Lacibacter sediminis: one gene and its partner. The protein of the gene in region 1 interacts with the protein of each later gene in a pairwise test. Links are inferred from orthologs where the notes say so. Each region holds a gene or a part of one and is shown in the gene's direction. Other genes may lie near its edges.

What was found. Proteins that work in one complex are often made in the same cells at the same time.
Region 2: the proteins of H4075_RS21515 (region 1) and dnaE interact in binary tests that used the Escherichia coli proteins (3 or more experiments, as listed by UniProt). The link is inferred for Lacibacter sediminis from one-to-one orthologs.

What each region holds. Positions count from the first base shown.
Region 1 is NZ_CP060007.1:5,105,205-5,110,365, reverse strand. The notes cover bases 960-3,883. They hold H4075_RS21515 (methionine aminotransferase), read left to right. Parts: upstream 960-1,812; coding sequence 1,813-2,955; downstream 2,956-3,883. Other genes in these bases: H4075_RS21510 (hypothetical protein), read right to left, coding at 3,004-3,883; H4075_RS21520 (Gfo/Idh/MocA family protein), read right to left, coding at 960-1,700. Also shown: H4075_RS21525 (MmcQ/YjbR family DNA-binding protein), read left to right, coding at 39-365; more of H4075_RS21520, read right to left, coding at 369-959; more of H4075_RS21510, read right to left, coding at 3,884-4,551; H4075_RS21505 (M24 family metallopeptidase), read left to right, coding at 4,954-5,161. UniProt on the Escherichia coli protein: Shows aminotransferase activity with methionine and histidine as substrates, and to a lesser extent also with phenylalanine.
Region 2 is NZ_CP060007.1:2,117,836-2,124,128, reverse strand. The notes cover bases 1,506-5,668. They hold dnaE (DNA polymerase III subunit alpha), read left to right. Parts: upstream 1,506-1,835; coding sequence 1,836-5,468; downstream 5,469-5,668. Other genes in these bases: H4075_RS09035 (HYC_CC_PP family protein), read left to right, coding at 5,576-5,668; H4075_RS09045 (C40 family peptidase), read right to left, coding at 1,506-1,634. Outside these bases: imidazole glycerol phosphate synthase subunit HisF, read right to left, coding at 59-817; more of H4075_RS09045, read right to left, coding at 960-1,505; more of H4075_RS09035, read left to right, coding at 5,669-5,974; H4075_RS21675 (heavy metal-binding domain-containing protein), read left to right, coding at 6,069-6,293. UniProt on the Escherichia coli protein: DNA polymerase III is a complex, multichain enzyme responsible for most of the replicative synthesis in bacteria. This DNA polymerase also exhibits 3' to 5' exonuclease activity. The alpha chain is the DNA polymerase catalytic subunit.

The sequences.
Region 1 (5,161 bases):
AAATAATTTCGTTGCAGCAACTTTTCTAAGATCAGCATATGAATATTGAAACCATTCGTGACTACTGCCTGTCTAAACCCAATGCCGAAGAAACACTTCCCTTTGGTCCGGATGTGGTCGTGTTCAAAGTGAACGACAAAGCCTTCCTGTTATTACCACTTGATACAGAAGAACTCCGCTTCAATGTAAAATGCGATCCTGACCTGGCCATCGAATTGAGGGAACAATATAGTTGTGTGTTGCCCGGCTGGCATATGAACAAGAAGCACTGGAACACGATTGTGGTTGATGGAACTGTTCCATCAAAACTCATTCGTGAATGGATCGATCATTCTTATGAATTAGTGAATAAGAAAAAGAAATAAACATTAAACCTTCGGAAGTTCGTAACCGTTGTGGTATTTGCTTAACAGATATTGTTGATTAATCGCTTCATCAGTAAACGTTCCTTTGGCTTTATTCCACAATAATTTCTTTCCGCTTCTGAAAGAAATATTTCCCATTTGTGCAACAGTGGCCACATGTGCTCCTGCCTGTATAGAACAATGTAGATCTTCTGCCTTGCGTGATTTTACAGCAGCGATAAAATTTACCCAATGTTTATCAAGCCCGTTATCTGCAGATTTTTGCAAAGGCATGATCACTTTACTTTTGCTTTGACGTTCTTCGATTACCTCCCAACCACCTCGATTTAAAATAAGGGTACCGTTATTGCCAATAAACGCAATGCCATGATCTCTTCCATAAGAACCATTATCAATACCCATTGCAGAATCCCACACCATGTTGAATTTGTCAAACTCATACAGTGTAGTTAACGTATCAGGTGTTTCTTCATACAGATCAGGGTAAGCAAATTTTCCACCAAGCCCCGCAATACTGATAGGCAAATCGGCTTTCATACCAATCAATGCATAATCTAACAGATGCACGCCCCAGTCAGTCATCAATCCTCCGGCATAATCCCAAAACCATCTGAAATTAAAATGAAAGCGGCTGCTGTTAAACGGTCTTATTTTGGCAGGTCCAAGCCATTGTTTATAATCCACTCCTTCAGGCGGTGCAGAATCAGGAACAACCGGGCCGGGTTTCATCCATCCCTGGTAGCACCAAACTTTAGCAGTACGGATATTTCCTAATTGTCCGCTATGTACAAAATCAACTGCATCTTTAAAATGCTGTTGACTGCGTTGCCATTGCCCCGCCTGTACAATTTTGTTGTAACGCTTTTGTGCGGCCACCATTCTGGTACATTCAACAATGGAATTACCAACCGGCTTTTCTACATACACATCTTTACCGGCTTCGCATGCATGAATCATCATGAGTGCATGCCAATGATCGGGTGTACCGATGATGACTGCATCCACATCTTTCTGCTCAAGCAGCTTCTTGTAATCACCGTATTTTTTTATGTTGGATGTATTTACATTTTTTTTGCTTAGCTCGTCGAGCCGTTTATCGATAACAGATTTATCAACATCACATACTGCAACAAGATTTACTCCCGGAATTTTCAACGCAGCCATTACGTTACTCCAGCCCATTCCTTTAATACCAATAGCAGCAATGTTTACCTGGTCGGAAGGCGAAGTGCGTTGGTTGAAAATGGAAAATGCATTGGATTCAAATGCGGGTAAGATCAAACCACCTGCTGCCAGCAAGGTTGTTTGTTGCAGAAACTTTCGGCGTGCATTCATCGTTAAAATAGTTTAGTAAAAGGAAGATAAGTAATTAACTGTTTAACAGCTGTAAGTTATCGGCAGAAAAAAGAGTGCTGCAGAAACAATTCCTCTTCTTTACTTTGTGGGTATGCAGATCAAAAGCAAACTCCCTAATGTAGGCACGACCATTTTCACCGTGATGAGCGCATTGGCAACGGAATACAAAGCTGTGAATCTCGGACAAGGGTTTCCTGATTACCCCATGAGTGAAGAGTTAACAGCGAAAGTTGCGGAAGCAATGAAGAACGGACACAATCAATATGCGCCAATGCCGGGCCTGATAGGTTTGCGGGAAAGTCTGGCAGAAAAAGTAGAGTTTCTTTATAAAACAAAAGTGAACCCAGATACTGAGATCACCATAACTCCTGGTGGAACATATGCGATCTACTCATCGTTAACGACCATTCTTCAACCGGGTGATGAAGTGATTTTGTTTGAACCAGCTTACGATAGTTATATTCCAAACATCGAGATCAACGGAGCAAAAGCAGTTCCGCTTCCATTAACTTATCCTGATTATAAAATTGATTGGGACTTGGTGCGTGCGTCTATCACAATAAAGACAAAAGCAATCCTCATCAACTCACCGCATAATCCAACAGGAAGTGTGTTGGATCAAAATGATATCGCTGAATTAAAAAACACTGTTGCCGGTACCGATATTTTTATTGTAAGCGATGAAGTGTATGAGCATTTGATCTATGATGGTCTTCCACATGAGAGTATGTTGAAACATCCGGACTTATTTGCACGCAGTTTTGTGAATTTTTCTTTTGGTAAAACTTATCACTGCACAGGGTGGAAGCTGGGTTACTGTATTGCCCCTGCCGCTTTCACCAAGGAATTCAGAAAAGTACACCAGTTCAATTGCTTCAGTTGTTTTACGCCTGCGCAGGTTGCATTGGCAGAATACTTAAAGAATAAAGATGCTTACTTATCGCTGCCACGATTCATGCAACAAAAGCGTGATTATTTTATTGAGCTGATGAAACAAACAAAGTTTGATCTGCTGAATACAAGCGGCAGTTATTTTGTTTGTGCCAGTTATGGTCGCATCAGTGATGAATCAGATAAAGATCTCGCCATACGATTATCCAAAGAAGCAGGAGTTGCTACCATTCCACTTTCAGCATTTTATCATAATCATAAAGATGATAAAGTGGTACGCTTTTGTTTCAGTAAACAAAACAAAACACTGCAACAGGCAGTAGAGCGATTGATAAAGATTTGATTTTCGGTGGGTCACCGTTTGGCTTTAGGTGGGTCACCGGCTATATTCTTACCTGCGTTCGCTGGCTTTGTACTTCCCGTTCACCACCTGTTCCATGGTTTTGTTATACACTTTACTTTCGGCCCAGGAAATAATATCGAGATAAGCGAATGATCTTGTCTGGAAACGGTTCTTTTCAAGGTGCTTGATATCCTGCAATAATTTTTCCAACGCCTTTTTAATTTTATCAGGCGATTGTGTAAAGCTGGTCTTTAAGAATTTGAACACCGCTTCTTCAACAGTTGTCAAATTTTTCATCTTTTCCATAAAACGGTGAACCGATTTACTAAGGGAATCAAGAATTTCATAGTTACCCAATTCATAATGACTCAGCAAATGCATCAAACGGGAATAACACTGCAGATCGATGCGCATGTCCATTGGTCCGTTGATGATACGGTGGAGATAGTCAATTGCTTTTTCGTAATTGCCATTGCCGAAATACAACGATGCAATTTTATAATTGAATACAAGTATTCGGTGCTGATCAACAAATAATGAATACTCACTAAGCTTTTCTTCAATAAGCGGCACCAGTTTTAAACCTTCTTTGAATGTGCCCTTCATCAAATGACCGTTGACTCTTGAACTGTTGATATAAATAGAAGTATGTGTCCGGAAATTATCATGCAACTGTGCTTCAGGTGTTTTCTCGTATTCTTCAAACTCTTTTAATGTCTCTTCAAACTTTTTGAAGTTACGCAGATCAAAATGCGCATTAAGCAATGCCTGCATTCCTTTGATGTAATGACCCGTTTCAATGTTTTTCAAATGAGGTTCTGCCCTGTACAGGTTCACCCATTTCTCTGCATAACGATAGTACATTAAAAAATCCTGGCGAATGAAAGCATACCAGCAATAACTCTGGTAGAGGTATAGCTCTTCATAAAAACCATTGATAAGCGAAAGATCTTTTGGCAGATAACTTTTGAAAAAAGTCTTTATATCTATTTCGTCTTCTTCATTACGTGCATGACCGTTCAATACATACCAACGATATAGCAGAAGTGCAAGATTTGATAAACGTGTTACACGATCAATATGACTGCTGATCTGGAATGCCTCTTCTGCCATCAACTCTGTTTTATCAGTAGAGCTGCGGGTGATATGTAATGTTTCAATTTTCTTTTCGAGAGAGATCAACTGTACAAGCGTATTGAACTTTTGATTAGCACGTGCGAGCTCTTTTGCTTTTTCAATAATGCGTAAGCTTTGTTGTTTTAATCCTTTGTTATAGAGAAGTCGGGCATTATCTAAGTGCTCACTCAACTGCAGATCAACATTCTCACCTGTTTTTAACAAACGTAAACTGGCCAGTAATTCTTTATACAAATGTGTTTTAAGGTTGGCGAGTTTTGTTTTGCTGTTATCGGTGAGTTTGCGGAGTAGAACATGTTCGTCGTACTCCTGCATTTTGTCTAAAGCATCAAAAAGCTGGATGATCTTAAGATCTTCTTTTGAGGAACTACGCTTGATGTAGAGTTTAAAATGCCGTTTCTCGGCTTTTTCGAGGGAGTGAACTAATTGAAATAATGTATCTGAAAACCTGTTGGCCATAATATTTTTTTTTCCTGAAACCCTTGTCCTGCCTGTGTTTCACTGTCTTTCCCCGACTTTGACGTCATAAAAAGACCCGTTATTTGATTTGATGTACAAAAACAACAGGTTTACTTTTGTTTCGGATTCGGGCTTAAAAAGTATATGGCAGGCAATCGTTAAAGGGGAAGCATCGTAAACGGCCAAGAATCAAGTCGCTCCAAGCGACAAGTAAAGATACAGATCTATTTTTTTATATGGCAAGCAATCGTTAACGGTCAGCTGTTTCTACAGGTGACCTTTTTCTTTTAAAAGGTTTGCTAAAATAATGTAAAAATTCATTCCACAAACTTTTTTCTCGTCATTTTCTTACACAGGTAATACTTTATGGCTTTCGTACATTCGAACACGTAAATAAAATGTATGAAAAAATATTTTTTACTCCTTGTTATACTTACGTCTGTTTGTTTTGGCCATGCACAAGTGCTTCCAATGCGTGAGCAGGCGAAAGTGATCGATGAAATTCTTGCTGATCGCTTTAATAATCTCCTACCTGTATTAATGGAACGCAATGGCATTGATCTATGGGTGATCATTTCAAGAGAGTACAATGAAGATCCTGTTATCCGTA
Region 2 (6,293 bases), 3.0 Mb from region 1 along the record:
TCCGTTTAATCCGCATTTACCCGTGTTATCTGTATCTCTATTGTCTTGCTCCGCAAAGCTAAATCCTTACCGCAACATTTCTCTCCTTCAAGTATGTTTTCAGGTCAGCAATTTCAATTTCTTTAAAATGAAAAATACTTGCAGCTAATCCTGCATCAGCGTAAGCCAGTTCAAAAACATCTGCAAAATGCTGCATTGTTCCGGCACCACCGCTGGCAATTACCGGAATTGGTAACTCAACCGACAGTTTCTTAGTAATATCCAATGCAAAACCCTGCTTGGTGCCATCGTTGTTCATACTGGTGAGCAGAATTTCACCTGCACCCAGATCAACACCCTGCCTGGCCCAATCAATACATTTCATCTCGGTTTTGGTTCTGCCACCATTCAGGTACACATACCATTCGCCGTCTTCCTCTTTCTTGGTATCGATTGCCAGTACACAACATTGACTGCCTGCAGCCAATGCAATATCATTGATGAGTTGAGGATTTTTAAAAGCCGCTGTATTTACACTCACTTTATCAGCACCGGAATTGAGCAGTACGCTCATATCTTCCACAGTGCTGATGCCACCGCCAACTGTAAATGGGATGTTCACATGACGTGCAATACGCTTTACCAATTCGCTTAAGGTTTTGCGTTTCTCAACTGTAGCGGTGATATCAAGAAACACCAGTTCATCTGCACCCTGTTGGGCGTACAAGGCACCCAGTTCAACAGGATCGCCGGCATCACGCAGGTCAACAAAGTTGGTGCCCTTTACCGTGCGGCCATCTTTAATATCTAAACAGGGAATAATGCGTTTCGTCAACATATATTAAATCTGGGCGAGGTATGCCATATTTCCAACAGTCTGTGAAATTTCATCAACCTGTATTTAAATATGGAATATCTATTTGTTCAAATAAAAAAGGCTTCAAGTCAAGTTGAAGCCAGGTTCGTTACAAAGATAATGTTTATGGTTTGGGTGAACTATTTTGTAATACCCGCCCTGCTCCCAGCAACTTCCGGCTCCAGTAGGTTTCATTCAGATCGCTGATCATAACCCCACCCGATGTGGATGCATGCACAAACTTATTGTTATGCAGGTACACGCCTACATGCGACACACCACCACGTGTATTGAAGAATATCAGATCACCTTCCTTCAGATCATCCATTGGTATCCACGAAGCCATCTCTTTCTGTTCACGGGCCGTGCGTGGTAACTGCATAGCAAAAACACCCATCATCAATGTTTGTACAAAAGCAGAACAGTCGATCCCTTTCTGTGTAGTGCCGCCTAAACGGTAAGGCGTACCCCACCAGTTATCGATCAACTCGTATAATGATTTGTTCTGGATTGTTTCAACCGGCACATCTAAACGGATGGCATATTTGAACTGTGAGAGCGAAAATAATTCGAGTGATGAGCTGTAAGAAGCAACATCCTTTGTTTGAAAAATACTTGATTGCGGAGTTGATGTAGAAGAACTTGTGCGTACACGTTTGTATTCAGGTCGCACTTCATTTTTTTCTTCAACTGTTGCGGATGCGGTTGAAGACTGTTTCGGCTGAAACGCATTCTTTACCGTACTGCAACTGGTGAGCAGTAATATGGCAGACAGATATGTAAGCAAATGTCTAATCATGGTATTGAATTTATCCAACGGCGCAAAAGTAGCGACGCAGCCCCTTTTCATCAAGAAACGAGCCAAATCGTCTATCCGTTAAAGATAGCTATTGAGGGATTGCTGACAAATTTTCACCCGTTGTTTTATCTAAAACGTTCATTTTGTGGATTTCTTATTCGCTTTTTTTCGATTGAGAACAACGAAATTTGACGCCTGACTATGACTAAATTTTCCCATTTACACGTTCACACGCAATATTCTCTGCTCGATGGAGCCGCTTCCATCGGTTCATTATACAATAAAGCCATTACTGATGGTATGCCGGCGTTGGCCATCACCGATCATGGTAATATGTTTGGAGCCTTCCAGTTTGTGGCCGAAGCTTACAAGCATAAAAATGAAGATGGTTCTTTGAAAGTAAAACCCGTTGTTGGTTGCGAATTTTATTTAACCGAAAACAGGCATATAAAAACCTTCAGCAAAGAACAGCGGGATCATCGTTATCACCAGGTATTGCTGGCTAAGAATGAACAGGGCTATAAAAATCTTGTAAAACTTACATCGCTTGGTTTTATAGAAGGCATGTACAGCAAGTATCCACGTATTGATAAAGAACTCATTCATAAATACCACGAAGGATTAATTGCAACCACCTGTTGTCTTGGTGCCATGGTGCCACAAATGATCCTGAATAAAAGTGAAGAAGATGCAGAGAACGAATTCAAGTGGTGGCTGAATATTTTCCAGAAAGATTATTATGTAGAAATACAGCGCCACGGCATGACCGAGCAGGATAAAGTGAATGCGGTGCTGTTGAAGTTTGCAAAGAAGTATGATGTAAAAGTTATTGCAAGTAACGATTCGCATTATGTGGATCAAACCGATTTCAATGCGCATGATATTTTGTTGTGTATCAACACCGGCGAAAAACAAAGCACTCCTGCCCTGCGTGAATTTTCTGATGATGATGTGAATGTGAAGAACAAACGCTTTGCGTTTCCCAATGATCAATTTTATTTCAAGACTACTGCAGAAATGAAAAAGGTATTTGAAGATGTGCCCGAAGCCATCGACAATACCAATGAGATCGTTGATAAGATCGAAGTACTTAATCTGAAGAAAGATATTCTGCTTCCGGCCTTCCCTATTCCAAAAGAATTCCAGGTGCATGATGATGCCAACCTGAATCAATGGGAGTTTCTGAAACATCTTACTTATATCGGTGCAAAAGAACGTTATCATGAAATAGAAGAAACCACAAGAGAACGTATAGACTTTGAATTGTTCACCATTAAAACAATGGGCTTTGCCGGTTACTTTTTGATCGTTAGTGATTTCATTAAAGCCGGTCGTGATATGGGTGTGTTTGTTGGGCCTGGTCGTGGTTCAGCTGCAGGAAGTGTGGTGGCTTATTGTATCGGCATCACGAACATCGACCCTATTAAATACAATCTACTGTTTGAGCGTTTCTTGAATCCTGATCGTAAATCAATGCCGGATATTGATACGGACTTTGATGACGAAGGAAGACAAAAAGTAATTGATTACGTCGTTGATAAATATGGTAAAGCGCAGGTGGCGCAGATCATCACTTATGGCACCATGGCAGCGAAGAGTAGTATTGCCGATGTTGCCCGTGTAATGGATCTGCCATTGGCTGAGAGCCGTGCTTTATCGAAGCTGGTTCCCGAACGTCCAGGTGTTTCGTTGAAGAGAGTGTTACATGCACCGTTCACCGGCGAAAAAAGTTTAGCAGAGAAGGAAGCCTTTGGTCCTGATGAGTTGGAAATGGTGAAAAAGATCAGGCAGGTTTATGCCGGCGATGATTTGCCTTCGAGAATTTTGCATGAAGCAGAAATTTTAGAAGGGTCTGTTCGAAACACAGGTATTCACGCAGCAGGTATCATCATTGCACCAAGAGATCTCACAGATTTAATCCCTGTTTGTACTTCGAAAGAATCTGAACTCTGGTTAACACAAATTGAAGGAAGTGTAATTGAAGATGCAGGTGTTATCAAGATGGACTTTCTTGGTTTGAAAACATTGAGCATTTTGAAAAATGCCTTGCAGCTCATCAAACAAAATCATGGAGTAGAAATAGAAATCGACAATATTCCATTGGATGATACGAAAACATTTGAACTGTATCAACATGGCTCTACCATTGGTACGTTCCAGTTTGAAAGTGTGGGTATGCAAAAGTACCTGCGTGAGTTAAAGCCCGATCAGTTTGGTGATTTGATTGCGATGAATGCCTTGTATCGTCCCGGCCCTATTGCCTACATCCCCAACTTTATTGATCGTAAACATGGAAAGGAAGCGATCAGCTATGATCTTGCTGAAATGGAAGAATACCTTAATGAAACTTATGGTATTACTGTCTACCAGGAACAGGTGATGTTGCTTGCACAAAAATTAGGTGGCTTTAGTAAAGGTGATGCCGACGTACTGCGTAAAGCAATGGGTAAAAAGCAAAAAGCAGTACTGGATAAAATGAAAAAACAGTTTATTGATGGTGCTACTGCAAAAGGGCATCCAGCAGATAAACTGGAAAAAATATGGACCGATTGGGAAGCGTTTGCACAATACGCTTTCAATAAATCGCATTCTACCTGTTATGCGTTTGTAGCTTATCAAACAGCTTATTTAAAAGCACACTATCCCGGCGAATACATGAGTGCGGTGTTGAACAACGCCGGTGCCATTGAAAAGATCACCTTCTTTATGGAAGAGTGTAAACGCATGGGCATTAAAGTACTTGGCCCTGATATCAATGAATCACAAAATGGTTTTGCAGTGAACAAAGCCGGTGAGATCCGTTTTGGATTAGGTGGATTAAAAGGCGTAGGCGAAGCAGCCATTGACAGTATTATTGAAGAACGTGAAAAGAAAGGACCATATAAAGATGTGTTTGATTTTATCAAGCGTGTCAACCAACGTACGGTTAATAAAAAATCACTGGAGAGTCTGGTGTACGGCGGCGCATTCGATTGCTTCAAAGAATATCATCGTGCACAATACTTTCATGTGATGCCGGGTGATACAGTAAACACATTGGAACGTATCATCAACTTCGGCAACCGTTTCCAGGCGAATGTGCAAAGCAATACCAACACCTTGTTTGGTGAAAGTATGATGATGGAAATTCCTACACCAAAAATTGTAAACTGTGAAGAGTGGACATTAACAGAAAAACTGGATCATGAAAAAGAGATCACGGGCATTTTTATCAGCGGACATCCATTAGATCATTTCAAATTTGAAATGCAACATTACAAGATCACACCGCTTAGTGATTTTAATGAATTTAAAGAAGCCATTCTGTTACATGCAAATCCATTCCAGACATTTCGTTTAGCTGGCCTCGTTACTTCACATAACCAACGTGTAACCAAAACAGGAAAGCAGTTTGGCATTTGTATGATTGAAGATTACACCGGCAATACAGAGTTCGCCTTATTTGGTGAAGACTTCGTCAAGTTCAAAGATCATTTCACTCCCGGTGCAGTTGTGTTTGTGACAGGTGTATTTAAAACACGCTGGAACAAAGACGATGACTTTGAATTCAAGATCAACCAGGTGCTGTTGCTTGAAACAGTAAAACGTACCATGACCAAACAACTCATTGTTGATATTGAACCACGTTTCCTCACCGAAGAGATGGTAAGCTTTATGGAGAAGAACGTAAAGAAAAATCCCGGCAAGAGCAATCTGAAATTCAATTTATACGAGCCAAAGGATAACTGGAAAGTGGGCATGTACACGGTAGAGAAAGGCTTTGAAATGAATGATGAGATGGCCGCATTCCTGCTGGATAAACCCGAATTGAATGTAACTGTCGTGCATGCATAATCAGTGTAAAAATTAATACAAGTAAACTCTAAAATTCAAGCCAACTGACTATTGTCAGTACATTTTCATACCGATTCGCAAGAAATGTTGGTAATTTAGCATTTCAGATGAAAAAGCTCGTAGTAGCCATATTATCTTTTCTCTACATCAGCACCTCCAGCGGAGCCACGTTGCAAATGCATTATTGCATGGATAAACTGGTGGACTGGAGTATTGGCCACAATGATGAGAAGAACACCTGCAACAATTGCGGGATGGAAAAAGATGGTAAGGGCAAGAACGGCTGCTGTAAAGATGAACAAAAGCAATTAAAAATTGAAAAAGATCAGAAAACTGCAGCCGCATTTGAACTTACACTTTCATTAGCAACAGCTATACCTGTATCGCATCCTGTTTACAACCTCGTTGTCATTCCTTCTGTAACAGAACAATTCCCTCTAAGCAACGCACCTCCACGAAGTCCGCAATTAGCTGCTTATATCCGCAACTGCACATTCCGTATTTAATTCTTTTCGTTTGTATAAGCCGGGCAATCATGTTGCCGGGCTATTGGTATTTGCATATATACCGCTTCTATTCTTCACTTTAAAAAACAACAACATGAAAACGTTTCAATTACTGTTGATGGCAGTATTTACCATCGTTTCTGTAAACATAGTTGCCCAGGAAAAAGCAGGCAAGAAAGATAAAGGGCCTCACCCTACATTATACACCTGCCCAATGCATGATTCTGTTGCTGCAAAAAAACCAGGCAACTGTCCGGTTTGCGGCATGAAACTGGAGCTTTCTAAAAAAGAACAGATGAAGAAAGATGTAACAAAAACG